4 regions of the Streptomyces sp. P9-A4 genome follow, and region 4 is predicted to be linked to each of the others. Evidence: riboswitches for the same ligand, from Rfam matches in the RefSeq annotation. Region 4 holds a riboswitch; each other region holds the start of a gene.
What was found. A riboswitch is a leader RNA that binds a small molecule or an ion and turns the genes downstream of it on or off. The one in region 4 is predicted to bind cyclic di-AMP.

Region 1: another riboswitch for cyclic di-AMP. It lies ahead of V4Y03_RS29145 (M23 family metallopeptidase); the one in region 4 lies ahead of V4Y03_RS00295 (LysM peptidoglycan-binding domain-containing protein).
Region 2: another riboswitch for cyclic di-AMP. It lies ahead of V4Y03_RS26005 (M23 family metallopeptidase); the one in region 4 lies ahead of V4Y03_RS00295 (LysM peptidoglycan-binding domain-containing protein).
Region 3: another riboswitch for cyclic di-AMP. It lies ahead of V4Y03_RS12935 (transglycosylase family protein); the one in region 4 lies ahead of V4Y03_RS00295 (LysM peptidoglycan-binding domain-containing protein).

What each region holds. Positions count from the first base shown of each region.
Region 1 covers NZ_JAZIFY010000001.1:6,477,452-6,485,086, forward strand. Annotated here, with positions in the region: gene shc (squalene--hopene cyclase) at 1-258, shown strand, start outside; gene V4Y03_RS29115 (phosphorylase family protein) at 258-929, shown strand; gene hpnH (adenosyl-hopene transferase HpnH) at 937-1,959, shown strand; gene V4Y03_RS29125 (aspartate aminotransferase family protein) at 2,000-3,385, shown strand; gene V4Y03_RS29130 (helix-turn-helix domain-containing protein) at 3,472-4,101, shown strand; gene V4Y03_RS29135 (DUF6126 family protein) at 4,151-4,306, shown strand; gene V4Y03_RS29140 (tyrosine-protein phosphatase) at 4,372-5,193, opposite strand; cyclic di-AMP (ydaO/yuaA leader) riboswitch at 5,567-5,723, shown strand; gene V4Y03_RS29145 (M23 family metallopeptidase) at 5,726-6,697, shown strand; gene V4Y03_RS29150 (SGNH/GDSL hydrolase family protein) at 6,850-7,635, shown strand, end outside; gene V4Y03_RS29155 (STM4011 family radical SAM protein) at 7,631-7,635, opposite strand, start outside.
Region 2 covers NZ_JAZIFY010000001.1:5,760,737-5,768,371, forward strand. Annotated here, with positions in the region: gene V4Y03_RS25990 (DNA gyrase/topoisomerase IV subunit A) at 1-595, opposite strand, end outside; gene V4Y03_RS25995 (M16 family metallopeptidase) at 778-2,130, shown strand; gene V4Y03_RS26000 (M16 family metallopeptidase) at 2,157-3,524, shown strand; cyclic di-AMP (ydaO/yuaA leader) riboswitch at 3,725-3,890, shown strand; gene V4Y03_RS26005 (M23 family metallopeptidase) at 3,903-4,673, shown strand; gene V4Y03_RS26010 (GntR family transcriptional regulator) at 4,853-5,536, shown strand; gene V4Y03_RS26015 (HPr family phosphocarrier protein) at 5,756-6,037, opposite strand; gene V4Y03_RS26020 (GNAT family N-acetyltransferase) at 6,304-7,635, shown strand, end outside.
Region 3 covers NZ_JAZIFY010000001.1:2,884,517-2,892,151, forward strand. Annotated here, with positions in the region: gene V4Y03_RS12910 (NAD(P)/FAD-dependent oxidoreductase) at 1-1,085, opposite strand, end outside; gene V4Y03_RS12915 (Ppx/GppA phosphatase family protein) at 1,456-2,370, opposite strand; gene V4Y03_RS12920 (DUF501 domain-containing protein) at 2,367-2,906, opposite strand; gene V4Y03_RS12925 (FtsB family cell division protein) at 2,936-3,406, opposite strand; gene eno (phosphopyruvate hydratase) at 3,497-4,783, opposite strand; gene V4Y03_RS12935 (transglycosylase family protein) at 5,098-5,832, opposite strand; cyclic di-AMP (ydaO/yuaA leader) riboswitch at 5,836-6,009, opposite strand; gene V4Y03_RS12940 (transglycosylase family protein) at 6,268-7,335, opposite strand; gene V4Y03_RS12945 (cytochrome P450 family protein) at 7,465-7,635, opposite strand, start outside.
Region 4 covers NZ_JAZIFY010000001.1:63,526-71,160, forward strand. Annotated here, with positions in the region: gene V4Y03_RS00280 (DeoR/GlpR family DNA-binding transcription regulator) at 1-647, shown strand, start outside; gene V4Y03_RS00285 (phosphocholine-specific phospholipase C) at 815-2,839, shown strand; gene V4Y03_RS00290 (DUF6197 family protein) at 2,853-3,485, opposite strand; cyclic di-AMP (ydaO/yuaA leader) riboswitch at 3,837-4,006, shown strand; gene V4Y03_RS00295 (LysM peptidoglycan-binding domain-containing protein) at 4,016-4,921, shown strand; gene V4Y03_RS00300 (alpha/beta family hydrolase) at 4,915-6,201, opposite strand; gene V4Y03_RS00305 (universal stress protein) at 6,300-7,280, opposite strand; gene V4Y03_RS00310 (alpha/beta fold hydrolase) at 7,411-7,635, opposite strand, start outside.

The sequences.
Region 1 (7,635 bases), 6.4 Mb from region 4:
TCCACCGCCTCCCAGACCGCCTGGGCGCTCATCGCCCTCCTCGCCGCCGGCGAGCGCGACTCCGAGCCCGTCCGGCGCGGCGTCGCCTGGCTGGCCGAGACCCAGCGGGAGGACGGCTCCTGGGACGAGCCGCACTTCACCGGCACCGGCTTCCCCTGGGACTTCTCCATCAACTACCACCTCTACCGTCAGGTCTTCCCCCTCACCGCGCTCGGGCGCTACGTGCACGGGGAGCCCTCGCCCGGCAAGGAACGCTGATGGGACGCGAGCCGGGCCCCGGCGCCCCACCGCCCCTGCTGATCGCCTGCGCGCTCGGCATCGAGCGGCTCGCCCTGCGCAGCGGCGACCGGGGCGGCGCTCCCGGGCCCGTGACCGTGCTGCGGACCGGCATGGGGCCGGACCGCGCCCGTACGGCGGTCTCCCGGGCGCTCGCCGAGGAGGGGTGGCGGGACGCCGCCGTCATCGCCTCCGGGTTCTGTGCGGGGCTCGCCCCCGGCATGCACCCGGGGGACCTGGTCGTGGCCGACGAGACCCGTGGCCCGGACGGCACCACCCTCTGCTCCGGCACCGAACTGCTGGTGAAGGCGCTGGTCAGAGCCGTACCAGGGCGGGCCGTGCACACCGGGCCGCTGACCGGCTCCGACCATGTGGTGCGCGGGCCCGAGCGGGCCGCGCTGCGCGCCACCGGGGCGATCGCCGTCGACATGGAGTCCGCCGCGACCCTGGGTACGGCCCGGGGCACCGAGCCGCCCGGCGGCGGGCCGGGCGCCCGCCCGGTTGCGGCCGTCCGGGTGGTCGTGGACGCTCCAGAACATGAACTGGTCCGGATCGGCACGGTACGCGGGGGAATATCGGCCTTCCGTGTCCTTCGTGCCGTCCTTCCCGCATTCTTCGAATGGCACCGTTCTTTGCTGCTCCCCAGGAGGTGAACGAGTTATGGCCATGCCGCTCCGTCAGTCCATCCGGGTCGGGACCTACCTCTTCGAACAGAAGCTCCGCAAGCGCGAGAAGTTCCCGCTCATCGTCGAACTCGAACCGCTCTTCGCCTGCAACCTCAAGTGCGAGGGCTGCGGGAAGATCCAGCACCCGGCCGGCGTCCTCAAGCAGCGCATGCCCGTCGCCCAGGCCGTCGGGGCGGTCCTGGAGTCCGGCGCCCCCATGGTGTCCATCGCGGGCGGCGAGCCCCTGATGCACCCTCAGATCGATGAGATCGTGCGGCAGTTGGTGGCCAAGAGGAAGTACGTCTTCCTCTGCACCAACGCGATGCTGATGCGCAAGAAGCTGGAGGACTTCACCCCCTCCCCGTACTTCGCCTTCGCCGTGCACATCGACGGCCTGCGCGAGCGGCACGACGAGTCGGTCGCCAAGGAGGGCGTGTTCGACGAGGCGGTGGCGGCGATCAAGGAGGCCAAGCGGCGCGGCTTCCGGGTCACCACCAATTCGACCTTCTTCAACACCGACACCCCGCAGACCATCATCGAGGTGCTCAATTTCCTCAACGACGACCTCCAGGTCGACGAAATGATGATCTCGCCCGCCTATGCGTACGAGAAGGCCCCCGACCAGGAGCACTTCCTCGGCGTCGAGCAGACCCGCGAACTCTTCAAGAAGGCGTTCGCCGGGGGCAACAGGCGCCGCTGGCGGCTCAACCACTCGCCGCTCTTCCTGGACTTCCTGGAAGGAAAGGCGGACTTCCCCTGCACCGCCTGGGCCATTCCCAACTACTCGCTCTTCGGCTGGCAGCGCCCCTGCTATCTGATGAGCGACGGCTACGTCCCCACGTACCGTGAGCTCATCGAGGACACCGACTGGGACAAGTACGGCCGGGGCAAGGACCCGCGCTGCGCCAACTGCATGGCGCACTGCGGCTACGAGCCCACCGCCGTCCTCGCCACCATGGGCTCGCTCAAGGAATCCCTGCGCGCGATCAGGGAGACCGTCTCCGGGAACAGCGCGTGAGGAGCGGGCGGGGGAGGGAGCGGGAGAGGAAGGGGCCGCGATGAGCGGGGAGTTCGACCTGCGGGCGCTGCTCGCCGAGCGCGGCGGCGAGCGGTACGAGCTGCACGCCCGCTACCTCAACCACCAGCTCCCGCGCATGCTCCACACCATCGGCTTCGACAAGGTCTACGAGCGGGCCGAGGGCGCCCATTTCTGGGACGCCGACGGGGTCGACCACCTCGACATGCTCGCCGGCTTCGGTGTGATGGGTCTCGGACGGCACCACCCCGTCGTCCGCCAGGCCCTCCACGACGTCCTCGACGCCCAGCTCGCCGATCTCACCCGCTTCGACTGCCAGCCACTGCCCGGACTCCTCGCCGAGCGCCTCCTCGCCCACAGCCCCCATCTCGACCGGGTCTTCTTCGGCAACAGCGGCACGGAGGCGGTCGAGACCGCCCTCAAGTTCGCCCGGTACGCCACCGGGCGGCCCAGGGTCCTCTACTGCTCCCACGCCTTCCACGGGCTCACCACCGGCTCCCTCTCCGTCAACGGCGAGAACGGCTTCCGCGACGGCTTCGCCCCGCTGCTGCCCGACACGGCGATCGGGCTCGGCGACCTCGACGCCCTGGAGCGGGAGCTGCGCAAGGGCGACGTGGCCGCCTTCGTCGTCGAGCCCATCCAGGGCAAGGGCGTCCACGCGTCCCCGCCCGGCTTCCTGCGGGCGGCCCAGGAGCTGCTGCACCGGCACGGCGCCCTGCTCATCGCCGACGAGGTGCAGACCGGCCTGGGCAGGACCGGCGACTTCTACGCGTACCAGCACGAGGAGGGGGTCGAACCTGACCTGGTCTGCGTCGCCAAGGCGCTCTCCGGCGGCTATGTGCCGGTCGGTGCCACCCTCGGCAAGGACTGGATCTTCAAGAAGGTCTACTCGTCGATGGACCGGGTCCTGGTCCACTCGGCGAGCTTCGGGTCGAACGCCCAGGCCATGGCCGCCGGGCTCGCCGTCCTCTCGGTCATGGAGGACGAGGGGACGGTCGCGCACGCCCGCCGGATCGGGGACCTGCTCTCCGGACGCCTCAAGGAGCTGGTGCCCCGGTACGAGCTGCTGCACGAGATCCGGGGACGCGGGCTGATGATCGGGATCGAGTTCGGCCGGCCGTCCTCGCTGGGGCTGCGCAGCCGCTGGACGATGCTCCAGGCGGCCCGCAAGGGCCTCTTCGCCCAGATGGTCGTGGTTCCGCTGCTCCAGCGGCACCACATCCTCACCCAGGTCTCCGGGGACCATCTGGAGGTGATCAAGCTGATCCCGCCGCTGGTCATCGACGAGGCGGACGTGGACCGGTTCGTCACCGCCTTCACCGCCGTCATGGACGACGCCCACGGTGGCGGCGGGCTGATGTGGGACTTCGGGAAGACGCTGGTCAAGCAGGCGGTCGCACAGCGCTGAGAGGCGTGGCCGGACGGATGACCCCGGGCTTTTGCCTCTGAGGCAAGAAACTTGCCTCAGAGGCACGATCCTGGCGAAATAGAGGCATGGACCACGTCCCCGGGGACCATCCCCCGGACCCTGCCGTTCCCGACGTCCTGCCCGACGTCGCCCCGCAGCTGCGGGCCCTGCGCCGCCGCCGGGGACTCACCCTGGAGGCCGCCGCCCAGCGGGCCGGGCTCTCGCCGGCCCACCTCTCGCGCCTGGAGACGGGGAACCGCCAGCCCTCGCTGCCGATGCTGCTCGGCCTCGCCCGTATCTACGGTACGACGGTCTCCGAGCTTCTCGGCGAGGCACCCCCCGAGCGGGACCCCGTCGTCCGCGCCGGGCGCTCCGAACCCGTCGAGGCGGACGGTTGGATCTACCGCCAGGCCGGCGGCGCCGGCCGCGCCCTCCAATGCCTGCGGGTCCACGTGCCGTACGCCACCCGGGCCGACATCGTGCGCGTCCACCCGGGCGAGGAGTGGATCCACGTCCTGGAGGGCCGGGTGCGGCTCGCGCTCGGCGAGGCCGTCCACGTCCTCGATCCCGGGGACAGCGCGCACTTCGACTCGCTCACCCCGCACCGGATCGGCGCCGCCACGCCCGGCGGAGCCGAGCTGCTCTTCGTCCACACCCTGCTGCAGAGTCCCGCCGCCGAGCTGTGTCTCGGTGACGGGACCCCGCATCGGCGCTGATCCCGCGCGCCTCCCGAGAGGCACGCCCCTTCGTCAGAAAAGGACCGAGATGTCCGAGAAGTCACGACCTGTCACCGGCGAAGAGCGCGGGGAAGGCAAGTTTCCCAAAGGGCTCGTCCTCCGTCTCTTCGCGTATCTGATCGCCGGACACCTCTTCGCCGGCTTCCTCTACCTGCTCTTCATGCTGGGCGGGCAGAACCAGTAGCCGGTCCCGGGTGCCTGAGAGGCGACGCGGGCCCGGGAGTGTCACCGGGCCCGGACCGCCGGGGCTCAGGCCTCCGTGAGCAGGCGCTCCCGCAGCCGCTCGCGGGTCTCCGGGGCCAGCTTCAGGCCCTCGGCGAGGTAGGCGTCCACCGAGCCCCAGGTCCCTTCGATGGTCTCGAAGGCGCCCCGCAGATACTCCACCCGCGCGTCGAACAGCGGGCTCAGCAGCTCCATCACCTCGGGCGACATGGCGTCGGAGGCGGTGGAGCTGCGACGCACCTTGTAGCGGCGGTGCGGGTCGTTCGACTTCACGTAGTCGGCCTCGATGGCATCCCGCTCGACCCCGAGGGCGAGCAGGGTGATCGCGATCGAGAGCCCGGCGCGGTCCTTGCCGGCCGCGCAGTGCATCAGGACGGGGACGCTGTCCTCCGCGAGCGCGTGCAGGACACGGCTGTGCTCGGCGGTCCGCTCGACCACCATCTTCCGGTACGAGTCGGACATCCGGCCGGCGGCCTTGCCGTCGCCGAGGATCTCCCGCAGCTGGACGAGGTCCCCGTCCTGGACGAGCTTCCAGAACTCCTTGCCGTCGGCCGGGTCGTTGAGCGGTATGTTCACGTTCCGCGTGCCGGGCAGCTCGACGTCGGGCCCCTCGAGCTTACGGTCGGCCAGGTTCCGGAAGTCGAAGACCGTGTGCAGCCCCAGCGAGGCGAGGAAGGCCGCGTCCTCCTCGGTCGCGTGGGCGAGGTGGCCGCTGCGGAACAGGCGGCCGGGGCGCACCGCGCGCCCGTCCGTCGTCGGCAGACCCCCCACGTCCCGGAAGTTGCGGACCTCGGCCAGCTCGGGCTCGTTCGCGTCGGCGGGCGGGACCTGCGGCAGCTGCTGCGTCACGGCTGCTCCTGTTCTCTCGATCGATTCCTGGGGCAATCATCTCGGGTGCCGGCGGGGGAGCACACCCCCTCGCTCTGGAATGGGCGATCTGTCCGTATTGAGGAGTTCGCCATAACCCGCCCGGGTTGCAGGGGAGATGGGGATCGCTGCGTGAGCAGCGTCATAACCGTGACGGACCGTGCCTGATCGTCTTTTCCAAATGCCCCCCGGGAAAAGGAGATCGAGGGACCGTCATCAACGGAGGGTGACCGGAATTCCGGCCGGATATCGCGGAATCCCGGAGCAATTGAAAACCCCGGCTTGTTCACGCCGACCCCACTCGTCTAGCGTCGCGCTCAATCCGGACGGACCGCCGAATCCTGCCACCGACCGGAATCCGCACTCACCCGTACAAGGCAGGAGCGGGGGACCCAGGTAAGTCGCCGATCCCTCCAAGAAGGACGGCTCGGGGTGAAGCCGCGTGAGAACGCGGCCGGACATCTCCAGTCCGAACCCGACAGCTCACCTCGCAGGCGCCGGAGAGGAATTCGCCATGCCCGCAAAGGGTAAGCACCGCCGCACCATGCCCAACCGCCTGGCCCGTGGCATCGCCGCCGCCGGCACCGGAGGCGCCGTCGTCGCCCTCCCGCTTCTCGGAGCCACCGGCGCCCACGCCGCCGAGCAGGCCGCCCCGGCCGCCGCCCCCGCCGCCGCCCAGGTGAAGGCCGCCGCCGCCCCGGCCGCGCCCACCGCCGCGAAGGCCGCGCCGAAGACGTACGCCGTCGTCCGCGGCGACTACCTCTCGAAGATCGCCGCCGAGCACCACCTCACCGGCGGCTGGCAGAAGCTGTACGAGGACAACCGACAGGTCGTCGGCGAGAACCCCTCGCTCATCATGCCCGGCATGAAGCTCACCCTCGGCGCCAAGAGCACGGCCCCGGCCGCCGCCCCGAAGAGCACCGCCAAGGCCGCCCCGAAGGCCGAGCGCAAGGACTCCGCGAAGAGCTCCGGCGACACCACGCGCGCCTCCCGCGGCTCCGAGCGCGCGGCAGCCCCGGCCGCCGTCACCTCGGACTCCGCCACCACCTCGCGGTCCTCCGGCTCCTCGGCCTCCGCGTCCGGCTGGGTCACGCCCGTCAGCGGCGGCGGCTTCTCCACCCCGTACCACGCCTCCGGCTCCATGTGGTCCTCCGGCTATCACACCGGTGTCGACTTCATCGCCTCCTCCGGCACCACCGTCCGCGCCGTCGGCGCCGGCACGGTCGTCTCGGCCGGCTGGAGCGGCGCGTACGGCAACGAGGTCGTCATCCAGCACGCCGACGGCAACTACTCGCAGTACGCCCACCTCTCCTCCCTCTCCGTCTCAGCCGGCCAGTCCGTCAGCGGCGGCCAGCAGATCGGCCTCTCCGGCTCCACCGGCAACTCCACCGGGCCCCACCTGCACTTCGAGATCCGCACCTCGCCGAGCTACGGCTCCGACGTGGACCCGCTGGCCTACCTCCGCCAGCACGGCGTCTCCGTCTGACGCCCACGGAATCTCCGGCGGCCCGGCACGTGTGTGCCGGGCCGTCGGTGTATTCCGGCTTGGCGAATTCTTTATCGGTGGCATATGTCACCCTGAGTCAACCCCTCCTTACGGTCGCGTAGGTCACATCCGAAAGGGAAGGATGTGCTCCCGTGGCAGACGATTCGAGATCAACAGACAAGAACGCATTCGGGTCGTACGCGGCGATCGGTGACAGCTTCACCGAGGGCGTCGGAGACCCCGGACCCGACGGGACCTACGTCGGCTGGGCGGACCGCTTCGCGGTGCTGCTCGCCGACCAGCTGCCGGAGCACGACGCCTTCCGCTACGCCAACCTGGCCGTACGTGGGCGCCTCCTCGATCAGATCGTGGCGGAACAGGTCCCCAGGGCGAAGGAACTCGCCCCCGATCTGGTCACCTTCTGCGCCGGCGGAAACGACATCATCCGCCCCGGCACGGACCCCGACGACGTCGCCGAGCGCTTCGAGCGCGCCGTCGCCGAACTGACCTCCGCCGTCGGCACCGTCATGGTGACCACCGGCTTCGACACCCGCGACGTGATCCTCCTCAAGCACCTGCGCGGCAAGATCGCCACCTACAACGGGCACGTCCGGGCCATCGCCGACCGCTACGGGTGCCCCGTCCTCGACCTGTGGTCGCTGAAGTCCGTCCAGGACCGGCGCGCCTGGGACGACGACCGGCTGCATCTCTCGCCCGACGGCCACACCCGGGTCGCGCTGCGCGCCGCCCAGGTCCTCGACATGCCGGTCCCCGCCGACCCGGACCAGGCGTGGCCGCCGGTTCCCCCGCGCGGCACGCTCGAAGTGCGCCGCGACGACATCCACTGGGCGAAGGAGTACCTCGTGCCGTGGATCGGGCGCCGCCTGCGCGGCGAGAGCTCCGGCGACCACGTCGAGCCCAAGCGCCCGAACCTCATG
Region 2 (7,635 bases), 5.7 Mb from region 4:
GGTTGTGCGGGGGCATGTTGGTCGCCATGCCGACCGCGATCCCGGACGCGCCGTTGACCAGCAGGTTCGGGTACGCGGCGGGCAGCGCGACCGGCTCCTGCTCCTGGCCGTCGTAGTTCGGGGTGAAGTCGACCGTGTCCTCGTCGATGGACTCGGTCATGAGCAGCGCGGCCGGGGCCATCCGCGACTCGGTGTACCGCATGGCGGCCGGCGGGTCGTCGTTCCCGAGGGAACCGAAGTTCCCGTGGCCGTCGACCAGGGGCAGACGCATGGAGAAGGGCTGCGCCATGCGGACCATCGCGTCGTAGATGGACGCGTCGCCGTGCGGGTGGAGCTTGCCCATCACCTCGCCGACGACACGGGCGCACTTGACGAAGCCGCGGTCGGGGCGCAGCCCCATCTCGCCCATCTGGTAGACGATGCGGCGTTGGACGGGCTTCATGCCGTCCCGGGCGTCGGGCAGGGCACGCGAATAGATCACCGAGTACGCGTACTCGAGGAAGGAGCCCTGCATCTCGTCGACGACGTCGATGTCGAGGATTCGCTCCTCGAACGCGTCGTCCGGCGGCGGTGTCTTCGTGCTGCGGCGGGCCATCGCGGCTGCGGCTCCTTCACCAACAAGGGTTGATCTGACGCGGACCATTGTGGACCGTGCCACCGACAACGCCGACCGCGACCCGGAAGAGGGACATCTCGAAGGGGCGGGAACTTCGCCAGGTGTCGGCGCGCTTGCATACAGTGGCAGGACTTTTTCACATCGCGATCGAAGGGACGTACATGCCCATGGGTCACACGGCCACGGCCGAGGCCGGCTCCGGCGGCCTGACAGCGACCGAGCACCGGTTGGCGAACGGCCTGCGCGTGGTGCTCTCGGAGGACCACCTGACCCCGGTCGCCGCGGTCTGCCTCTGGTACGACGTCGGCTCGCGCCACGAGGTCGAGGGCCGCACCGGCCTCGCGCACCTCTTCGAGCACCTGATGTTCCAGGGCTCGAAGCAGGTCCACGGGAACGGGCACTTCGAGCTGGTGCAGGGCGCCGGCGGCTCGCTCAACGGCACGACGAGCTTCGAGCGCACCAACTACTTCGAGACCATGCCCACGCACCAGCTGGAGCTCGCGCTCTGGCTGGAGGCCGACCGCATGGGCTCGCTGCTCGCCGCCCTGGACGACGAGTCCATGGAGAACCAGCGGGACGTCGTCAAGAACGAGCGCCGCCAGCGCTACGACAACGTGCCGTACGGCACGGCCTTCGAGAAGCTGACCGCCCTCGCCTACCCGGAGGGCCACCCGTACCACCACACCCCGATCGGCTCCATGGCCGACCTGGACGCGGCCACCCTGGAGGACGCGCGGAACTTCTTCCGCACGTACTACGCCCCGAACAACGCGGTGCTGTCCGTCGTCGGCGACATCGACCCGGAGCAGACCCTCGCCTGGGTCGAGAAGTACTTCGGCTCCATCCCTGGCCACGACGGCAAGCCCGCACCGCGCTCCGGCGACCTCCCCGAGGTCATCGGCGAGCAGCTGCGCGAGGTCGTCGAGGAGGAGGTCCCGGCCCGCGCGCTGATGGCCGCCTACCGGCTGCCGCACGACGGCACGCGCGAGTGCGACGCCGCCGACCTGGCCCTGACGGTGCTCGGCGGCGGCGAGTCCTCCCGCCTTCACAACCGGCTGGTCCGCCGTGACCGCACGGCCGTCGCCGCCGGCTTCGGCCTGCTGCGGCTCGCCGGGGCGCCGTCGCTCGGCTGGCTGGACGTCAAGACGTCCGGTGGCGTCGAGGTCCCGCAGATCGAGGCGGCCGTCGACGAGGAGCTGGCCCGCTTCGCCGCCGAGGGCCCCACGCCCGAGGAGATGGAGCGCGCCCAGGCGCAGTTGGAGCGCGAGTGGCTCGACCGGCTCGGCACCGTCGCGGGCCGCGCCGACGAACTGTGCCGCTTCGCCGTGCTGTTCGGTGACCCGCAGCTCGCCCTGACGGCCGTGGACCGCGTCCTGGACATCACCGCCGAGGAGGTGCAGGCGGCCGCCGCGGCCAAGCTGCGCCCCGACAACCGCGCGGTGCTGGTCTACGAGCCCCTGGCGACCGAACAGAGCGAGAGCGACAGCGACGAGGAAGAGGGGGCGGACCAGTGACCGACACTGCCGCGTCTTTGACGAGCATGGACTTCCACCCGCAGCCGGCGCCCGGTGTCGCCCGCCCCTGGGCCTTCCCGGCCCCGGACCGCGGCGCCCTGGACAACGGTCTGACGCTGCTCACCAGCCACCGTCCCGGCCAGCAGGTCGTGGCCGTGGAGATCTTCCTGCCGGCCCCGCTGGACGCCGAGCCCGCCGGGCTCGACGGCGTCGCGACCATCATGGCCCGTGCGCTCTCCGAGGGCACCGACCAGCACAGCGCGGAGGAGTTCGCGGCGGAGCTGGAGCGCTGCGGCGCCACGCTCGACGCGCACGCGGACCACCCGGGCGTACGGGTCTCCCTGGAGGTCCCGGTCTCCCGGCTGCACAAGGCGCTCGGGCTGCTCTCCGAGGCCCTGATCGCCCCGGCGTTCCTGGACACCGAGGTCGAGCGTCTGGTGCGCAACCGGCTGGACGAGATCCCGCACGAGACGGCCAACCCGGCCCGTCGCGCCGCGAAGCAGCTCTCCAAGGAGCTGTTCCCGGCCGAGTCCCGGATGTCCCGGCCGCGCCAGGGCACGGAGGAGACCGTCGAGGCGATCGACGCCGCCGCCGTCCGCGCCTTCTTCGAGGCGCACGTCCGGCCCGCGACGGCCACCGCCGTGGTCGTCGGCGACCTGACCGGCGTCGACCTGGACAAGGTCCTCGCGGAGACCCTGGGCGCCTGGACCGGCGAGCCGGCCGAGCCGCTCCCGATGCCGCCGATCACCGCGGACGACACCGGACGGGTCGTCATCGTGGACCGTCCGGGCGCCGTCCAGACCCAGTTGCTGATCGGCCGCATCGGCGCCGACCGGCACGCCCGCGTCTGGCCGGCCCAGGTGCTGGGCTCGTACTGCCTCGGTGGCACCCTCACCTCGCGACTCGACCGGGTCCTGCGCGAGGAGAAGGGCTACACCTACGGCGTGCGGGCCTTCGGGCAGGTGCTCCGCTCCGACGCCGAGGGGAACGGCGCCGCGATGCTCGCCATCAGCGGTTCCATCGACACTCCCAACACCGGCCCGGCTCTCGACGACCTGTGGAAGGTGCTGCGCACCCTGGCCGCCGAGGGGCTCACGGACGCGGAGCGCGAGACGGCCGTGCAGAACCTGGTGGGCGTCGCGCCGCTCAAGTACGAGACGGCCGCCTCGGTCGCCGGGACGCTCGCCGACCAGGTCGAGCAGCACCTCCCGGACGACTACCAGGCGCAGTTGTACGCGCGCCTGGCCGAGACCGGCACGGTCGAGGCGACCGCGGCCGTGGTCAGCGCCTTCCCGGTGGACCGGCTCGTCACCGTCCTGGTGGGCGACGCGGCCCAGATCGCGGAGCCGGTGCGCGCGCTCGGCATCGGTGAAGTGACGGTCGTGACCGGCTGATTCCGGTCGCCGAACCGGCAACGGAGAACCCCGACGGGATGGTTCGTCGGGGTTCTCCGCTTTGTCCGTATTGACGGTAAGTCTCATCGTATGGCCTGTGGCATGTCTTACAAAAAGCGTGTCTGGTTGGTGATCGACAGGCGATCCGCATAGCGTCGGTGCGGCTGTTCGTCAGTTGCACGCGCCGCATCCGCGGCATCGGACAGTCATCGCCGAGTCCCCGTCAGGCGCGAGCCTGGGGAGCCGGGGACCCACACGTAGTCCCTGGGGTGAATCGGGCGCCTTCGTCTCGTACGGAGGGGCTCGTAGGAGACCTTCCTGCTCCGAACCCGTCAGCTAACCCGGTAGGCGAGAAGGAAGGAAAGGACCAGCCCCTCCATGGCGTTCACCCGTGCCACCGGGAAGCATCGTGCTCCGAGCCGGACGGCGCGCCGCACGGCGGGTATCGCCGGCGTCGCGACGCTCGCCACCACCGGCGTCATCGGAACCCTCGCCTCCCCGGCGCTCGCCGCCGACACGGACAACCGCTCCGTCGAGGACACCGGCCTCACCCGGGTCATCACCGAGGACTCCCTCGCGGACCGGCTCAACGCCCAGGCCGACGCCCAGGACCGGGAGGCCTTCGAGGCCGCCGCCAAGGCGAAGGCCCAGGCGGAGGCGAAGCGCAAGGCCGAGGCCCGCGCCAAGGAGATCCGCCAGGCCAAGGAGCGCGCCGCCCGCGAGGCCGAGCGCCGCCGTCTGGCCTCCTTCCAGCTCCCCGTCGACGGCTCGTACGTGTCCACCGGCTACAAGACCGGCGGCTCGCTCTGGTCCTCCGGCAGCCACTCCGGCATCGACTTCCACGCCGCTTACGGCAGCAACGTCGTCTCCGTCGGCTCCGGCACCGTCGTCGAGGCCGGCTGGGGCGGCGCGTACGGCAACAACATCGTCATCCGGATGCACGACGGCACGTACACCCAGTATGGCCACCTGTCCTCCATCGACGTCCACGTCGGCCAGAGCGTCGAGCCCGGCCAGCACATAGGCGTGTCCGGCTCGACCGGCAACTCGACCGGCCCGCACCTCCACTTCGAGGCGCGCACGAGCCCCGACTACGGCTCGGACATCAACCCGCTGTCCTACCTGCGCGCCCGCGGCGTCAACGTCTGACACCGACGGCGCGCATCGCAAAAGCCCCGGCTCGTGCTGAGCCGGGGCTTTTCGTCGGTCAAGAACCCTTCACATTCCGTGCGGCCATCGGAAATACCGGCGGGCTGCAATAGAGTCGGAGACCGGGCGCGGAAAGGCGCCGATCGAATTGTCTCGCGCGACCAAGGCGGAGGTCGGACATGCGCATTCCCGCGCACTCGGTATGCACGGCGATCCGGGACGACATCGTCTCCGGCGTCTTCGAGCGGGGGAGCCGGCTGACCGAGGACCTGCTCGCCCGTCGGTACGGGGTGTCCCGCGTCCCGGTCCGTGAGGCGCTGCGCACCCTGGAGTCGGAGGGCTTCGTCGTCACCCGCCGTCACGCGGGGGCCCAGGTCGCCGAGCCCACCGAGCAGGAGGCGGCCGATCTGCTCGACATGCGGGCGCTGCTCGAACCGCTGGGGGCGGCGCGGGCGGCCCAGCGACGTACGGAGGCGCATCTCAAGGTCCTCCGCGGCCTGGTCAGGCTAGGTCAGGAGCGGGCCAGGCGCGGCCAGGGCGAGGATCTGCGCTCACTCGGCGGCTGGTTCCACGAGACGCTCGCGCAGGCCTCCGGGAGCCCCGCCCTGACGGCGCTGCTGACCCAGCTACGGCACAAGATCGCCTGGATGTACGCGGTCGAGCAGCCCGAACGACTGGTGGAGGCCTGGGCCGAGCACGGCGCGATCGTGGACGCCGTGGCGCGCGGTGACGCCGAGCGGGCGAGGGCGCTGACGGCGCTGCACGCGGAACGCTCGCGGGCGCTGCACCGGCTCAAGAGGCCGGACCGGGGTCGTGTGAGGGTTTCGCAACATGTCGTCAACACGGCGAGCGCCCGGAATTAACGAGGGCGCCGTATACAAGGAATGGGAATTCGGCGGGGTATTTCGGGGTGCCCGTAATGCCTCTTGCTGTCGTCCGTCCTTTTGTGCTGCCGGGGAACCGGGCGGCACGGGAGGGCGAAAGAGGGCGAGTGAAAGCCAGGCGGAAAGCGAAGGGCCGTGCCCGCCGGGATTCCGGCGGGCACGGCCCTTCGTCGTACGGGTGGGTCGGGTGGACCCGGATCAGACGGTCTCGGGGAGCTCGTCCAGGCCCTCCGCGACCAGCTTCGCCAGGCGGTCCAGCGCGACCTCGGCGCCGTCGGCCTCCGAAGCGAGGACGATCTCCTCGCCGCCCTGCGCGCCCAGACCGAGCACCGCGAGCATGGAGGCGGCGTTCACGGGCGTGCCGTCGGACTTGGCGATCGTCACCGGAACGCCGGAAGCCGTGGCGGCACGGACGAAGATGGACGCGGGGCGGGCGTGCAGGCCCTCGGCCCAGCCGACGTTGACGCGGCGCTCAGCCATGGTGTTGCCCTTCAAGTCTTAAGCGGTTGTCTAGACCAGTCTCTCACGGGATGCTCCGTGCTCACGCCGACCTTTGGACCCGGATCGGACCGCCTTTTGGCCCTCCCGTGCCGCGCCCGGCGTGCTCCTACCTTGCACGGCGCACCCCTGCCGCGCGACCGATGTCGCCGCCGTGTCGCGACCGTGTCGTGACCGGTGCCTGGGCCGGTGCCGCGACCGGTGCGGTGGCCGGTGCCGTGGCCGTGTCCCGGCCTTAGGCTGACCCCATGCAGAGCACGTCGGAGCAGTCGGAAGCGGCGGACCAGCCGGACCACAGCTACCCCGACCACTGGGAAGCGGACGTGGTGCTGCGCGACGGAGGCACCGCGCGCATCAGGCCCATCACGGCCGACGACGCCGAGCGGCTCGTCAGCTTCTACGAGCAGGTCTCGGACGAGTCGAAGTACTACCGCTTCTTCGCCCCCTATCCGCGGCTCTCCGCCAAGGACGTCCACCGCTTCACCCACCATGACTTCGTGGACCGGGTGGGCCTCGCGGCGACCGTCGGCGGCGAGTTCATCGCCACCGTGCGCTACGACCGCATCAACGACCGGGGACTGCCCGCCTCCGCCCCGGCCGACGAGGCCGAGGTCGCCTTCCTCGTCCAGGACGCCCACCAGGGGCGCGGAGTCGCCTCCGCCCTGCTCGAACACATCGCGGCCGTCGCGCGCGAGCGGGACATCCGCCGCTTCGCCGCCGAGGTGCTCCCCGCCAACACCAAGATGATCAAGGTCTTCACGGACGCGGGCTACACCCAGAAGCGCAGCTTCGAGGACGGGTCCGTTCGGCTCCACCTCGACCTCGAACCCACCGACCGCTCCCTCGCCGTGCAGCGCGCCCGGGAACAGCGGGCCGAGGCGCGCTCCGTACAACGGCTCCTCACCCCCCGGTCCGTGGCCGTCGTCGGCGCCGGGCGCGCCCCGGGCGGCGTCGGCCGGACCGTACTCCGCAACCTCCTCGGCGCGGGATTCACCGGACGCGTGTACGCGGTCAACGCGGCGCTGGGGGAGGGCGGCGGGAGCGCAGCCGGTGCCGCGGAGTTCGACGGCGTCCCCGCGTACCCCTCCGTCGGCGCCATCGGGGAACCCGTCGACCTCGCGATCGTCGCCGTCCCGGCCGAACGGGTGCCGGAGGCCGTCGCGGACTGCGGCGAGCACGGGGTGCGCGGTCTCGTCGTCCTCTCCGCCGGATACGCCGAGAGCGGGGCGGCCGGACGCGAGCGTCAGCGTGAGCTCGTACGCCAGGCACGCTCGTACGGCATGCGGATCATCGGACCCAACGCCTTCGGGATCATCAACACCGCCACCGACATCCGCCTCAACGCCTCCCTCGCCCCGCAGATGCCGGCCACCGGGCGGATCGGGCTCTTCACCCAGTCCGGCGCGATCGGCATCGCCCTCCTCGCCGGGCTCCACCGGCGGGGTGCGGGCCTCTCCTCCTTCATCTCGGCCGGCAACCGCGCGGACGTCTCCGGCAACGACTTCCTCCAGCACTGGTACGACGATCCAGGGACCGATGTCGTCCTCCTCTACCTGGAGTCCATCGGCAACCCGCGGAAG
Region 3 (7,635 bases), 2.8 Mb from region 4:
CCCTTGTTGGCGTGGCTGTACTCGGCCTGCGGGAAGCCGCGCATGCCGGCCACCACGTTGTCGCCGAGGACCTTGGCCTGGCGCAGCGCGTGCTGGGCGTTCGGCGGGCACCAGGCGTTCGGGTTGCCCGCCTTGCGGCCGACCATGTCCGGGACCTGGGCGTTGTCGCCCGCGGCCCAGGCGTAGTCGAGGCCGTTGACCTGGAGCTTCTCGTTGCAGTCCACGTGGCCGCGGGGGCCGAGCGGCAGACCGAAGCGGGAGAGCGCCGGGTTCGGCTTCACACCGGCGGTCCACACGATCGTGTTGGAGTCGACCTCGAGGCCGTTCTTCAGCACGACGTGGCCGTCGACGCAGGAGTCCATGGAGGTCTCGAGGTAGATCTCGATCCCGCGGGACTCCAGGTGCTCCTTGCCGTACTGGCCGAGCTTGGGGCCCACCTCGGGGAGGATCTTGTCGGCCGCGTCGACCAGGACGAAGCGCATGTCCTCGCGCGACACGTTCTGGTAGTACTTCGCGGCGTCGCGGGCCATGTCCTCGACCTCGCCGATCGTCTCGGCACCGGCGAAGCCACCGCCGACGAAGACGAAGGTCAGCGCCTTGCGGCGGACATCCTCGTCGGTGGTCGAGTCGGCCTTGTCGAGCTGCTCGAGGACGTGGTTGCGCAGGCCGATGGCCTCCTCGATGCCCTTCATGCCGATGCCCTGCTCGGCGAGGCCGGGGATCGGGAAGGTACGGGAGACCGCGCCCATCGCGATGACCAGGTAGTCGAAGGGCAGGTCGTACGCCTCACCGACGAGCGGCGCGATCGTGGCGACCTTGCGGTCCTGGTCGATGGTGGTGACCCGGCCGGTGAGCACCTCGGCTCCGCGCACGACGCGTCGCAGCGGGACGACGACGTGGCGCGGCGAGATGCTGCCGGCGGCGGCTTCGGGCAGGAAGGGCTGGTAGGTCATGTACGACCGCGGGTCGACGACCGTGACGGTCGCCTCCGCGTAGCGCATCTTCTTGAGGATGCGCCGAGCTGCGTACAGGCCTACGTACCCGCCGCCTACTACGAGGATCCTGGGACGCTCCGTGGTGCTCATGCCATCGAGTATCCACCCCGCCCCAGGGGGGTGCTCGTGCGCCCCTTCACAAGGTCTCCGGGTACCTCTGCTACACTCCGCCGCCCACGTGATCCATGTCATGGTGCTGCAAAGGAACCGGAGTGCAGGGGCGAACGTTGTTCACCCCTTGTGAACTGGCCAGGAGAGCCTCCGTCAACGCTGAACCGGGGCACCCGTTCACACGATGGAAACATCGAGCGATTCGGCCTCCGCGCCTGCGAAAGGGCCCCGGCGCACCCCTCGAAGGGCCTAAAGACCCCCCTCGGACGCCATCAGGGCCCTTTTCCTTGTGAAGAACTTCACGAACTTCCCCGACGGAGTGTCGCCCGGGAGGCTCGATAGCCGCCCGCTATGCCACGGATAGGGCGATCCCATCGAGGATGTCGTGCTCGCTGACGACGACCTCACGGGCTCCCACGCGTTCGACGATCTCCCTCAGGACCAGTGCGCCGGCGATGATCACGTCGACCCGGCCGGGGTGGATGACCGGGATCGCGGCCCGTTCGGCGTGGGTGGAGGTGAGCAGCCGGTCGGTGACCTCGGCGATCCGCTCGGCGGAGATCCGGGAGTGGTGGACCTTCTCGGAGTCGTACTCCGGGAGGCCCAGGGCGATGGCGGCGACCGTGGTGACCGAGCCGGCGAGGCCGACGAGGGTTTCCGCGGTGTCGATCGGCACGGTCTCGGCGGCCAGGTCGAGCGCGGCCCGGACGTCGGCGCGGATCGCGTCGGCCTCCTCGGCGGTCGGCGGGTCGTGCCGGACGTGCCGCTCGGTGAGCCGGACGCAGCCGATGTCGACGGAGCGGGCGGCCTCGACGTGCTTGTTGCCGGTGACGAACTCGGTGGAGCCGCCGCCGATGTCCACGACGAGGTAGGTCTCGGTGCCGTGGAGTTCGCCGGTGGCGCCGGTGAAGGAGAACGCGGCCTCCTGGTCGCCGGTGATGACCTCGGGCTCGACGCCGAGGATCTCCACGACCCCGTTCACGAAGTCCGCGCGGTTCTCGGCGTCGCGGGAGGCGGAGGTGGCGACGAAGCGGATCCGCTCCGCCCCCAGCTCCTTGATGACCTCGGCGTACGCGCGGCAGGCCGCGAAGGTCCGCTCCAGTGCCTCGGGGGCCAGCCGGCCGGTCCGGTCGACGTCCTGCCCGAGCCGGACGATCGTCATCCGCCGGTCCAGCTCGATCAGCTCACCCGTCTCCGGGTGGACGTCGGCCACGAGGAGGCGGATGGAGTTCGTACCGCAGTCGATTCCGGCGACCCGGGTCACTTCTCTCCTTCTTCCTTGTCGGCGCAGGGGGTGACGCAGGCGCCCTTCGCCCACCACTCCGGCAGCATCGCGAGGGCCTCGTCGCCGAACGGGTTCACGCCGGGGCCCGCCGCCAGCGAGTGGCCGACGAGGACGTGCAGGCACTTGACCCGGTCCGGCATGCCGCCGGCGCTCGGGAAGCCCTCCAGGACCTCGATGGCGTCACGGCGGGCGATGTAGTCCTCGTGCGCGGCCCGGTAGGCGGCGGCCAGCTCCGGGTCGGTGGCGAGCCGGGCCTGCATCTCCTTCATGACCCCGTTGGCCTCCAGCGTCCCGATGGCCGAGGCCGCCCGGGGGCAGGTCAGGTAGTACGTGGTCGGGAAGGGCGTGCCGTCGGGGAGCCGGGGCGCGGTCTCGACGACGTCCGGGTTGCCGCACGGGCAGCGGTGCGCGATGGCGCGCAGGCCGCGGGGCGGCCGGCCGAGCTGGAGCTCGAAGGCGGCGATGTCCTTCTCGGTGGGCTCGGTGCGTTCGGTCTGCGGAGGGGGCGTGTCCATGTCTGCCTTGCTGTGTCGCGGAGGAGGGGTCAGGGACGGTCGGCGTGGTCGACGCCGTCCCAGAGGTTGTCGTACCAGGGGCGGTCCGCCGCGCCCTGGTCGGTGCGGGGCCGTTGCTCCGCGCCGGGGTCGTTCACGGTGAAACCGGTCTCGCCGGGCATCAGGTAGTGCAGGTGCTCGCGGGCGAGGCGGCGGACGTAGGCCGGGTCCTGGAGGCGGGCCTTCTCGTCCCTGAGTTCCTCGACCCGCCGGGCGGCCTCGGCGGCCTTGCGCTCCTGGTCGGCGATCTCGCCCTGCTGGGAGACGTAGCTCCGCATGGGGTAGGCGAGCGCCACGACGAGGGAGCAGACGACCAGTGCGAGGAAGGCCGCGCGGCCGGTGAGCCGGGAGCGGCGGGCCTGACGGCGGGTCTGGGAGCGGTAGACACGGGCGGCGGTCTGCTCGCCGAGCAGTCTGATCCGGGTCGCGGTCGAGAACCGGTCCCGGTCCTTCGCGGCCATGTCGTGTCGCCTCCCCTGTTCACGCGGACGTCCCCGCACACGGTACGGGACCGAGTGCGGGGACGGACGTATCTACAGCGTCGGGGCAGGTCAGCCCTTGAAGCGCGGGAAGGCGCTGCGGCCGGCGTAGACCGCGGCGTCGTCGAGGATCTCCTCGATGCGCAGCAGCTGGTTGTACTTGGCGACGCGGTCCGAGCGGGCCGGGGCGCCGGTCTTGATCTGGCCGCAGTTCACCGCGACGGCGAGGTCGGCGATGGTGACGTCCTCGGTCTCGCCGGAGCGGTGGGACATCATGCACTTGAAGCCGTTGCGCTGGGCCAGCTCGACGGCGTCCAGCGTCTCGGTCAGCGAGCCGATCTGGTTGACCTTGACCAGGAGGGCGTTCGCGGTGCCCTCCTCGATGCCGCGGGCCAGACGCTCCGGGTTGGTGACGAAGAGGTCGTCGCCGACGATCTGGACCTTGGCGCCCAGCTTGTCGGTGAGGACCTTCCAGCCCGCCCAGTCGTCCTCGAACAGCGGGTCCTCGATGGAGACCATCGGGTACGCGGAGACGAGCTCCTCGTAGTACTCGGTCATCTCGGCGGCCGAGCGGGACTTGCCCTCGAACTCGTACTTGCCGTCCTTGTAGAACTCGGACGCGGCGACGTCGAGCGCGAGCGCGACGTCGGAGCCCGGGGTGTAGCCGGCCTCCTTGATGGCCTCGACGATGAGGTCGAGGGCGGCGCGGTTCGACTCGAGGTTCGGGGCGAAGCCGCCCTCGTCGCCGAGGCCGGTGGAGAGGCCCTTGCGCTTCAGCACACCCTTGAGCGTGTGGTAGATCTCGGCGCCCCAGCGGAGGGCCTCGGAGAAGGACTCCGCGCCGATCGGGGCGATCATGAACTCCTGGATGTCGACGTTGGAGTCGGCGTGCGACCCACCGTTCAGGATGTTCATCATCGGAACGGGCAGCAGGTGCGCGTTCGGGCCGCCGAGGTAGCGGAAGAGCGGGAGGTCCGAGGCCTCGGACGCGGCGTGCGCGACGGCGAGGGAGACGCCGAGGATGGCGTTGGCGCCGAGCGAGCCCTTGTTCTCGGTGGCGTCCAGGTCGAACATGGCCTGGTCGATCAGGCGCTGCTCGGTGGCGTCGTAGCCGACGAGCTCCGGGCCGATCTGCTCGATGACGGCGAGGACGGCCTTCTCGACACCCTTGCCCATGTAGCGGTTCGGGTCACCGTCGCGAAGCTCGATGGCCTCGAACGCACCGGTGGAGGCGCCGGACGGAACAGCAGCACGACCGGTGCTGCCGTCGTCGAGGCCGACCTCGACCTCGACCGTGGGGTTGCCTCGGGAGTCCAGGATTTCCCGGGCTACGACGACGTCGATGGACGGCACGAGCATCTCCTTTTTGGGATGTGACGCTGGATGTGACGCATGGCCGGCGCAGGGTCGACCGGCCTTGCGACAAGAGCCTAACCGGCTCGGAGCCTCCGGCCAGCCGGGCGCCCGCCCCCTGGGACGAAAAAGGACCCAAGGGCATGTATCTCGGGACGAAGGACCCCGGATCTACTGGACAGTAACCACAAAAAGCGCCCCCGGAACGGGGGAACCCCGGCCCGACGCGCACGGGGGGAGGGCGCGTCGGGCCGGGGTGGTCACCGCGGGAGGGTCGTGAGGTCCATGTGAGCCGCCGGACTCACCGGGACCGCCGGGCCTTACTTCAGGTGGAGCTGCTGGCCCGGGTAGATAAGGTCGGCGTTCTCGACGACGTCCTTGTTCAGCTCGAAGAGCTTGGCCCAGCCGCCCTTGACGCCGTGCGCCTGGGCGATCTTGCTGAGGGTGTCGCCGGCCGCGACCTTGTACTCGCCGTCGCCCTTCTTGACCGTCTTGCCGGCCGGGGTGGTGACGGTCTGCTTGGCGGCCTTCGGCGCGGCCTGCTGCTGCGCGGCCTTCTTCGGGGCCTGGCGCTGCTCGCTGCGGGTGGTCGGCTGCTCGGCCTTCCGCTCCTGCTTCGGCTGCTGGCGCGGCTGCTGGGTGGCGGTCTTCGGGGTGCTCTCGGCGGCGCCGCCGTCGTAGGAGGCACCGGAGAGGCCCACGCCACAGCTCGGCCAGGCACCCTTGCCCTGGCCCGCGAGGACCTTCTCGCCGATGGCGATCTGCTGGGACTTCGACGCCTGGTTGGCGGTCGAGGCGTAGGCGGTGCCGCCGTACGCGGCCCAGGTGGAGGCCGAGAACTGGAGGCCGCCGTAGTAGCCGTTGCCCGTGTTGATGGACCAGTTGCCGCCGGACTCGCACTGGGCGACGCGGTCCCACTCGGAGACCGTGGCGGCCGAGGCGGTGCCCGCGGTCATCAGCGGGGCGGCGACGGCGACACCGGTGACGCCGACGAGCGTGGCGACCTGGGTGGCCTTGGAGGGACGACGGTGTTTGCCCTTACCGGAAAACAGCATGGAAATACTCCTCACCGACGCCTGTGAGGTGAGCTGTCGGGTTCGGGCCGGAAAGTTGCCCGGCCGCGTGTCCTTGCACGCGGCTTCACCCCAAGCCCGTCGTCGGCCGTCTTTCTCAACGGCCGGGACCGGCACTTACCTTGGGTCCCCCACTCCTGCCTTCGGCGCTGACGCGACGACTGTTCCCATCGGCCGACGGCAGGATTCGGCGTTTCGGTCGACGGGGCCCGCGGTGGCGAGCGGTGACGACCGTAGACACAGACCCACCGGAAGTTCAAAGAGGCGTATTGCGGAAATATCGCCCCTGCTTGCCTTCCGGTTGGGGGCGTTTGTGCAGGTGAGAGGTAACGGGAGCGGATTTCTCGGACGAGACACGCCAGTTGGGGCGAAGAGACCCATGTCTCACTTGCCCAGAACCGGACATTTGACCCCGAATCACTCCGCCTTCGCGAGCGGACCGTTCGTCAGGTCGAGGCTCTGACCAGGGAGGATGAGGTCCGGATCGATGCCGACGGTCCGGCGGTTGGCGTCATAGAGCGCCGTCCACCCTCCGGGGAGTTCGTTCTGCCGCGCGATGTCGGACAGGCTGTCACCCGGCCGCACGGTGTACGCGCCCGAAGTGCCGGAAGTGTCCGTTGCGCCCGAATTCTTCATGGCGTCAGGCGTGGGCGCCGCCGCGGTGTCCCCCGCGAGCTCGACGCCGGTCGAGGCGTGTCGGCCCGATTCGGGCGAAGTGCCCGACTTCGTACCGCTCTCCGGAGCGGCCCCGCCCCGGTGCTTCCCGGTCCCGGGAGTGGCCGACGACACGCCATCGCCCGGCGCGCCGGGCGTGGCGGACGTGTCCGGCGTAACGGATGTATCGGGCGTGGTGGGAGTGGTCGGAGTGCCCGGAGCGGTGGGCGTGCCCGGCGTCGTGGCCGCCGGGGGCGTCGTCGGCGCGGTGGGGGCCGCAGGGGCGGTCGGGGCGCCGGGAGCCGCGGGCGTGGCCGTACGGGCGTCCCGCTCCGCCGTCCGCGCCGCCTGGGCGGTGCCGGTGGACGGCAGACCCGAGGTCCGGTTCGACTCGGCGACCGGTCCCGCGGGGGCCTTCGGCAGCGCGGCCGGGCCCGGGTTCACGCCGGGGGCCGTGCCGTCGTTCTTCAGGCCGGCGATCGGCGCGCAGGTGGCCCATTCCAGGGAGCCCTTCGCGAGCGCCTTCTCGGCCACCGCGATCTGCTGGGCGCGGCTGGCCAGGTCGGGGCTGGGCGCGTACGCCAGGCCGCCGTGGCGCTCCCAGCTGTCCTGGGTGAACTGGAGGCCGCCGTACATGCCGTTGCCGAAGTTGGCGCTCCACTGGCCACCGGACTCGCACTCGGCGACCCGGTCCCAGGTGGCGGCGTCGGCGGCGGAGGCGGATCCGGTGGCGAGCAGCGGCAGCGCCATGGCGGATCCGGTCACGCCCGCGGCGACGACGAGGGCGGGGGCCTGACGGGGGCGACGGTGTCGTCCGTTCCCGGAACGCATAGGAGCGCCTTTCGCGTGACGGCTGAGACTGCGGCGAAACGTAGCCGCATTCGAACGCTCATCACAAGTCGATGGCCGCACGATCACGCGAAGATCACAGTCTTGACGCTCCGTCAGTTCACCGTGGGCTCACGGGAGACGCGCGGATGGGGAGAACTCCACCGGAAGTGTGCGCAATCCACGCATGATGAGCCCGCCGCGCCACCGCAGTTCGCCCGGATCGGCGGCAAGTCGCAGGTCCGGAAGCCTGGTCAGCAGGGTGGCCAGCGCGGTCTGCCCTTCGAGGCGGGCGAGCGGCGC
Region 4 (7,635 bases):
GCGGCGCGGTCGCGCACGGCGTCTCGTACGAGCTGCCCCTGCGGTACAAGTCGACCCGGCACGCCCCGCAGAAGCGCCGGATCGCGGAGGCGGCGGCCGACCTGGTCGCGCCGGGCGAGGTCGTCGGCCTCAACGGCGGGACGACCACGACCGAGGTGGCCCGCGCGCTCGCGCTGCGGTTCGCGAGCGGTCGCCCGGAGGGCCCGGGGAGCACCGCGCCCGCCGGGCCCGCCCTGACCGTGGTCACCAACGCGCTCAACATCGCGGGCGAGCTGGCGGTGCGCCCGCAGATCAAGATCGTGACAACCGGCGGGGTGGCCCGCCCCCAGACGTACGAGCTGGTGGGGCCGCTGACGGTCGGCGTGCTGAACGAGGTCGTCCTCGATGTGGTGGTCCTGGGGGTCGACGGGGTCGACCCGCACCTGGGCGTGATGGCCCATCAGGAGGACGAGGCGAGCATCAGCCGGCTCTTCGCGGAGCGCGCGAGCCGGGTCGTCGTGGTGACCGACTCCTCCAAGCTGGGCCGCCGGGCGTTCGCCCGCATCTGCGGTCTGGACCGGATCGACCTGCTCGTCACCGACACCGGCATCAGCCCGGAAGCGGCCGCACAGCTGACCGAGGCCGGCGTGGAGGTCCTCACCGTCTGACGCACCCGATGCCATTGGTATGAATTCGGACCAATTCCCGTCCCGGTGCTACTTGGTCCTGGTGTGTTAATCCAGTAATTACCTCGCGGGCGTATACCTTTAAGCCGCCCTCCCTCATGATGTCCCCGACGTGCCGCAGGGGCACAGCGTGACAGGAGGGGCGGGGCATGCTTCCCATCAGCCGCAGAGGGTTCGTCGGGATCGGCGCGGGGCTCGTGGCGGGGGCGGCCCTGCCGCCCGTACGGGCCTCCGCCGCCGCGACGACGGCCACCGGCACCCTCACCGACGTCAAGCACGTGGTGATCCTCATGCAGGAGAACCGCAGCTTCGACCACTACTTCGGCACCCTGCGCGGCGTGCGCGGCTTCGCCGACCGCGCCGCGGGCAACCTGCCCGGCGGCTGGGGCATGTTCAACCAGCCCAACTGGGGCGGCCGCCAGTACCCCTGGAAGCTCAGCGACACCCCGCCCGCCGGCGGCGTCGACGGCGAGACCCTCGCCCAGTGCAACGGCGACCTGCCGCACAGCTGGAACTCGCAGCACGCCGCCTGGAACAAGGGGCGCATGGACAATTGGGTCACCGGTGTGGGCAACACCCGCTCGCTCGGCCACCTCGGCCGTACGGACATCCCCTTCCACCACGCCCTCGCGGACAACTACACGATCTGCGACGCGTACTTCTGCTCCACGCTGAGCGCCACCGGCCCCAACCGCACCTTCCTGTGGAGCGGGAAGGTCGACGGCTCCAGCAAGGACGGCGGCGACGAGTCGGGCCTCACCTGGGAGACGTACGCCGAGGCGCTCCAGCGGGCCGGGGTGAGCTGGAAGCTCTACCAGAACGCGCAGGACAACTACGGCGACAACGGTCTCGCGTATTTCAAGAAGTTCACCGACGCGCGCCCCGGCGACCCGCTCTACGACCGCGGCATGGGCTCGGTCCCCAAGGTGACCGGATCGACCCCGGACGACATCGCGGCGGCGATCCGCGCCGATGTCGTCGCGGGGACGCTGCCGCAGGTGTCGTGGGTGGTGGCGAGCGAGGCGTTCTCGGAGCACCCGTACGCCCCGCCCGGGGACGGCGCGCACTTCGTCGACCTGGTCTACCGCGCGCTCGCGGCCGACGCCGAGGTCTTCGACTCGACCGCGCTCTTCCTCAACTACGACGAGAACGACGGCTTCTTCGACCATGTGCCGCCGCCGGTCGCTCCGCCCGGCACGCCGGACGAGTACCTCGACGGCGTCCCGATCGGCCTCGGCTTCCGCGTCCCCATGATTGTCATGTCCCCGTGGACCCGGGGTGGCTGGGTGAGCTCCGAGGTCTTCGACCACACCTCCGTGCTCCGCTTCATGGAGAGCTGGACGGCGGCCCTCGGCACCCCCGCCACCTGCCCCAACATCAGCGCCTGGCGGCGGAAGGTGACGGGCGATCTGACCGGCGTGTTCGACTTCGCCCACCCGGTGTACGGGGTGCCGGCCGGCCTTCCGGCCACGGCGAAGGTCATCGGCCAGTCCACCTGCGGCCCGCTGCCCAACCCGGCCCCGCAGAACAACGCCCTGCCCGCGCAGGAGTCCGGCACCCGGCCGGCCCGCGCCCTGCCCTACCAGGTGAACGGCAACCTCGACCGCTTCGAGTTCGGCGCCGCCGGAAAGATCCTGGCCTGGTTCTCGATGACCAACCAGGGCACCGAGGCCAAGCGGGCGGCGCACTTCTCGATCCACCCCCACCAGTACCGCGACACGGCCGCCTGGCAGTACACGGTCGACGCCGGCGCCACCGCGTCCGACTACTTCAACATCGGCCTCGGGTCGGGTTCCGGCAAGTACGACATCTCGATGATGGGCCCCAACCGCTTCCTGCGCCGCTTCATCGGCGACGCGTCCAAGGCGGGCAAGGCCATCGAGGTGGCGGCCCGGTTCGCGACCGAACCGGGCACGGGCAGGACGGCCCTCTACTTCAAGCTGAGCAACACCTCGGCCGGGCCGGTGACCTTCACCGTCCGCTCGAACGCCTACCGTACGGACGGCCCGTGGACGTACACCGTCCCGGCGAACTCCACCCGCGAGGACTTCTTCAACGCGGTGGCGTACACCAACGGCTGGTACGACTTCACGGTCCTCGCCGACATCGACGGGACCTGGTCGCGCCGGTACACCGGCCACATCGAGACCGGGGCGCCGAGCATCAGCGGGTGAGTCCGGGGCCGCGTCAGCGGCCCGCGAGCGCGGCGCGGTGGATCGTGGCATCGAGCAGGGCCACCGCGTCGGCCGCCGTACGGCCGGGGGCCCGGTTCCACGGCCCGATCAGCTCGTGCCAGCCGCGCGAGCGCAGCTCGGTCATGATCCAGGCGGCGGCCTCGTTCATCGTCGTCGCACCGCCGTAGCCGAGGCGGTGGGCGGCCAGCAGGGCGCCGCAGACGCACCGGGCTCCCCGGGCGTCGCGCAGCTTGTAGGGGGCGTTCTGCCAGCCCCACTCCGTCAGCACCAGGCGCGCGTAGCCGAGGTGGACGGAGGGGCGCAGCTCGGGCTGTCCGATGCGGCGCCAGGAGTGCAGCCGGTCGGGCAGGACCGCCCCGAGCCGGCCGGGGAGGCGGCGCTCGACGGGCAGGGGCGGGGGGAGCGCGTCGAGCGCGTCGGCGACGAGGCGGTCCACCGGGACGGTGAGCAGCCGTCTCCATCGCTCCACGTCCGGCGCCGGTACGGCCGTGGGCGCGGGGGCGGGGGCGGCCGTGGGCGCGGGGGTCCAGTCCGTGACGATCCGCTGCCAGGTCGCGCTCTCGTAGAGCGCGACGGCCTCGCGGTCGAGGGTGTCCGGGCTGAGCAGGGGGGTGGAGGGCGACATCCGGGCGGCTCCTCGGTCGGGGTCGCTCCCATCTTTCAGGAAGAATGTCTGGTTTGCGACTTTTACCCCGCCCTGTACGCACCTCCAGTAGGTCTTTACGGCACGATTCCCCATTAACCGAATTACCTCACATATTCGGACATTGAACACCTGGTGACGCGACTCACTTTTCCGGACACGCCCCTCCGGCCGTCGCCCGCCGAGGCCGTGCCGGACAAGGGAGTTCCACGGCGACGAGTTCCCGTCGATCTTGAATTACGTGAATTCCGTGATCCTTCACGGAGGCCATCGCTCCGGCCCTCTTGTTCTCCATCGCATTACTGGCCTACGGTCACCTCCATTCGAGCGGATCGCCGAATCCTGCCACCGCTCGAAATACCTCCCTTTTCACCCGACGGCAGGAGCGGGGGACCCACGAATACGCCGACCCGGATTCCGGGACGGCTCGGGGTGCAGCCGCGTGCGCGCGGCCGGACATCTCCCGTCCGAACCCGACAGCTCACCCCGCAGGCGCCGGAGAGGACACCGTCATGCCTGCAGTCGCCAAACACCGCCGCACCCGCCGCAACCCCGTCTCCCGTGGATGGGCGCTGGTCGGGACGGGTGGGGCCGCCATCGCCCTGCCCCTGATCGCCCCCGCGGGAGCCAGTGCCGCGCCCGTCTCGGCAGCACCGGAAATCGCCGTGCGCGCCGTCGCCGCCCCCGCCGCTCCGGCCGCCCTCGCGGCACCGGCCAAGGCTCCGGCAGCCCCCGCCACCGCACGCACCTACACCGTCGTCGGTGGCGACTCGCTTTCCCTGATCGCCAAGAAGAAGGGAATTCAGGGCGGCTGGAAGGACCTTTACCGGGCCAACAGGGCGACTGTGGGTGACAATCCGTCACTTATTCATCCGGGACTTGAACTGACGATTCGTCGGGATTCCGCGAAGGCCGCCCCCGCGCAGGCGAAGAAGTCCTCCGCGACCACCGAGCGGGCGAGTCGCTCCGAGCGCCGGGCCGCCCCCGCCCCCGTCACCGCCGCCGTCGCCACCGGCACGGGCGCCTCCGCCACCCAGGCCCTGCCCGTCGCCGCTCCGGCCGCCGTCCAGGCCGCCCCTGCCGCGGCCACCCGGTACGCCGACAACCTCGACGGCTGGATCCGGGAGTCGCTGGACATCATGGCCCAGCACGGCATCCCCGGCTCGTACGACGGCATCCTCCGCAATGTGATGCGCGAGTCCTCGGGCAACCCCCAGGCCATCAACCTCTGGGACTCCAACGCGTCGGCCGGCACGCCCTCCAAGGGTCTGCTCCAGGTCATCGAGCCGACCTTCCAGGCCTACCACGTGCCCGGTACGGCCCTGGACCTGTTCGACCCGGTCGCCAACATCACCGCCGCCTGCAACTACGCGGCCGACCGCTACGGCTCCATCGACAACGTCAACGGCGCCTACTGATCCCGGAAGTGCCCGGTGAACCAGGAGGTGGCGAGCTCCGCCACCTCCTCCAGGGCGCCCGGCTCCTCGAACAGATGGGTGGCGCCCTCCACGACCTCGAGCCTGCTCTCGCAGCGCAGCAGCGACCGCGCCCGCCGGTTGAGGTCGAGGACCAGCGCGTCCCTGCCTCCGACCACGAGCAGCGTCGGCGCGCGGACCCGCGCCAGGTGGTCGGCCGCGAGGTCCGGCCGGCCGCCACGCGAGACGACCGCGGCCACCTGCGAGGACGGATCGCCCGCCGCCCACAGCGCGGCGGCCGCTCCCGTACTGGCCCCGAAGTACCCGAGCGGCAGGCCGTCGCTGACCGGCTCCCCGGCCAGCCATTCCGTGGCTCCGGCGAGCCGGCCGGCGAGCAGCGGGGTGTCGAAGACATGGGCCCGGTCGACCGCCTCGGCCTCGGTCAGCAGGTCGAACAGGAGCGTGCCGAGGCCCGCCCGGTTGAGCGCGGCGGCGACGGCACGGTTGCGTGGACTGTGCCGGCCGCTGCCGCTGCCGTGGGCGAACAGGACGATGCCGGTGGCGCCTTCGGGCACCGCGAGCCGCCCGGCGAGGGTGACCCCGGGGAGCGGGACGCGGACGTCCGCGTCCTGGACGACCGGGTCGTGCGCGGCGCGGATCCGGTCGAGACAGGCGACCACCTCGGCGTCGGGGGTCTGGGAGAAGTCCTGATAGAACTGGCCGATAGCGTAGAACGGTTCCGGCGTACGGACGCTCACCGTCTCGTCGGCCTCGCCGCCGAGACGGGCCGTCCAGCCGTGCGGTGCGACCGGGACAGCGAGCACGATCCGGGCGGCGCCCCTGGCCCGTACCACCCGGCAGGCCGCGAGGGCGGTGGCGCCGGTGGCGAGCCCGTCGTCGACGATCAGGACCGTGCGCCCCTCCAGGGGCACGGCCGGTCTGCTCCCCCGGTAGCGGCGACCGCGCTGCTCCAGTTCGAGCTGCTCGCGCTCCTCCACGGCGGCGAGTTCGCGCTCGTCGACCCCGGCCTCCCGCAGCACCCGTTCGTTGAGCACCCGTACGCCGCCCTCGCCGAGCGCGCCCATCGCCAGCTCCGGCTGCCGGGGCACGCCCAGCTTGCGTACGAGACAGATGTCCAGCGGTGCGCCGAGGGCGTCGGCGACCTCCGCGGCCACCGGCACTCCCCCGCGCGGAAGACCGAGCACCACGACGTCGTCGCCCTTGAACCGGTCGAGGCGGGCCGCGAGCCGGCGTCCCGCGTCCGTGCGATCGCTGAAGAACATCCTCGGCCGCCCTTCCGTCACGCGGCTCCGGGCAACGGGGCGAAACGGTCCGTCCGTCCCCTGCCCGTGTCTCCAGGGTAGACGCGTCGGCGCCGGGGTCACCCCCGGACGACGGCGACCGGGCACTCCGCGTGGTGCAGCAGGGCCTGGCTGACCGAGCCGAGCAGCAGCCCGGCGAATCCGCCGCGCCCCCGGGCGCCCGTCACCACGAGCTGGGCGTCGGCGCTCTCCGCGAGCAGGACCGGGCGGGTCCTGCCCCGTACGAGGCGCCGCTCGACCGGGAGGCCGGGCCGCCGGGCCACCGCCGCCGCGAGCGCCCCGTCGAGGACGCGCCCCTCCTCGCCCCGGATCTCCTCCGTGCCGTGGAAGAGCGGGGTGAGGTCGGCGGGGCCGGTCGTCGGGGTCCAGGCGTGCACCGCGAGCAGTTCGGCGCCCCGGGCCGCGGCCTCGGCGAAGGCGAACTCGACGGCCGCGTCGGAGTCGGCGGAACCGTCGACGGCGAGCAGGACGGGCCCGCTCGGCCGCTCGCGGCCCCGGACCACCAGCACGGGGCAGGCGGCGTGGGCCGCGAGATGGACCGCGACCGAGCCGACGAGGAGGCCCGTGAACGCGCCCGCGCCCCGGCTGCCGACCACCGCGAGCGCGGCCGAGCGGGACCGGGTGGCCAGCACGGTGAGGGGTTCCCCCTCGATGACCTCCCCCGTGACGTCGACCTCCGGTGCGCAGGCCCGGGCGCGGGCGACGGCCGTGTCGACGATGTCCTGGGCCTGCTGCCGGAGACCGCCGCCGGGCGGACCGTACGCCGAGGGGCCGAGGGGAACGTGGAGCAGGGGCCATACGAAGGCATGGACGACGCTCAGGGCCGCTCCGTGCGACCGGGCTTCCTGTGCGGCGGTCTCCACCGCGCGCAGCGCGGACTCGGAGCCGTCGACCCCGACGAGCACATGACCGCGCGCTCCGTCCCGGCCGTCACCGCCCGGCGCGTCCCCGCCCGGTCCGTGCGCGCCCCGTGTCCGCCCGCCGTGCCCCTGACCGCCCTGCTCCTGCTCGCCGTGCCCGTGACCGGTCCGCTCCGTCATCGGTCTCCCGCCCTTCCGTCCTTCCGGCCGGTGCGCTCGCGCACCCTTCATCCGTCGGGTGCCCGGCGGCCGGGCCGTCACCCGGGACTTCGGTCCCTGGTGACGGCGCGAAAGGTCCCTTCTTCGCCGGTCAGGCGGCGAGGAAGGCCTCGATGGCTCCGGCCAGGGCCTCGGGGGTCTCCTCGGGGGCGTAGTGGCCGGCGTCCTTGAGCACTTCGAGGCGCGCGTTGGGGTACCAGCGCAGCCAGGTCGACTCCATCGCCTCGCTGCCGAGGGCGGGGTCGTGGGCCCCGACGACGAGCAGCACCGGGGTGGGGTTGTCGCGGACCCGCTCGTGGAAGTCGGTGCGGGACCA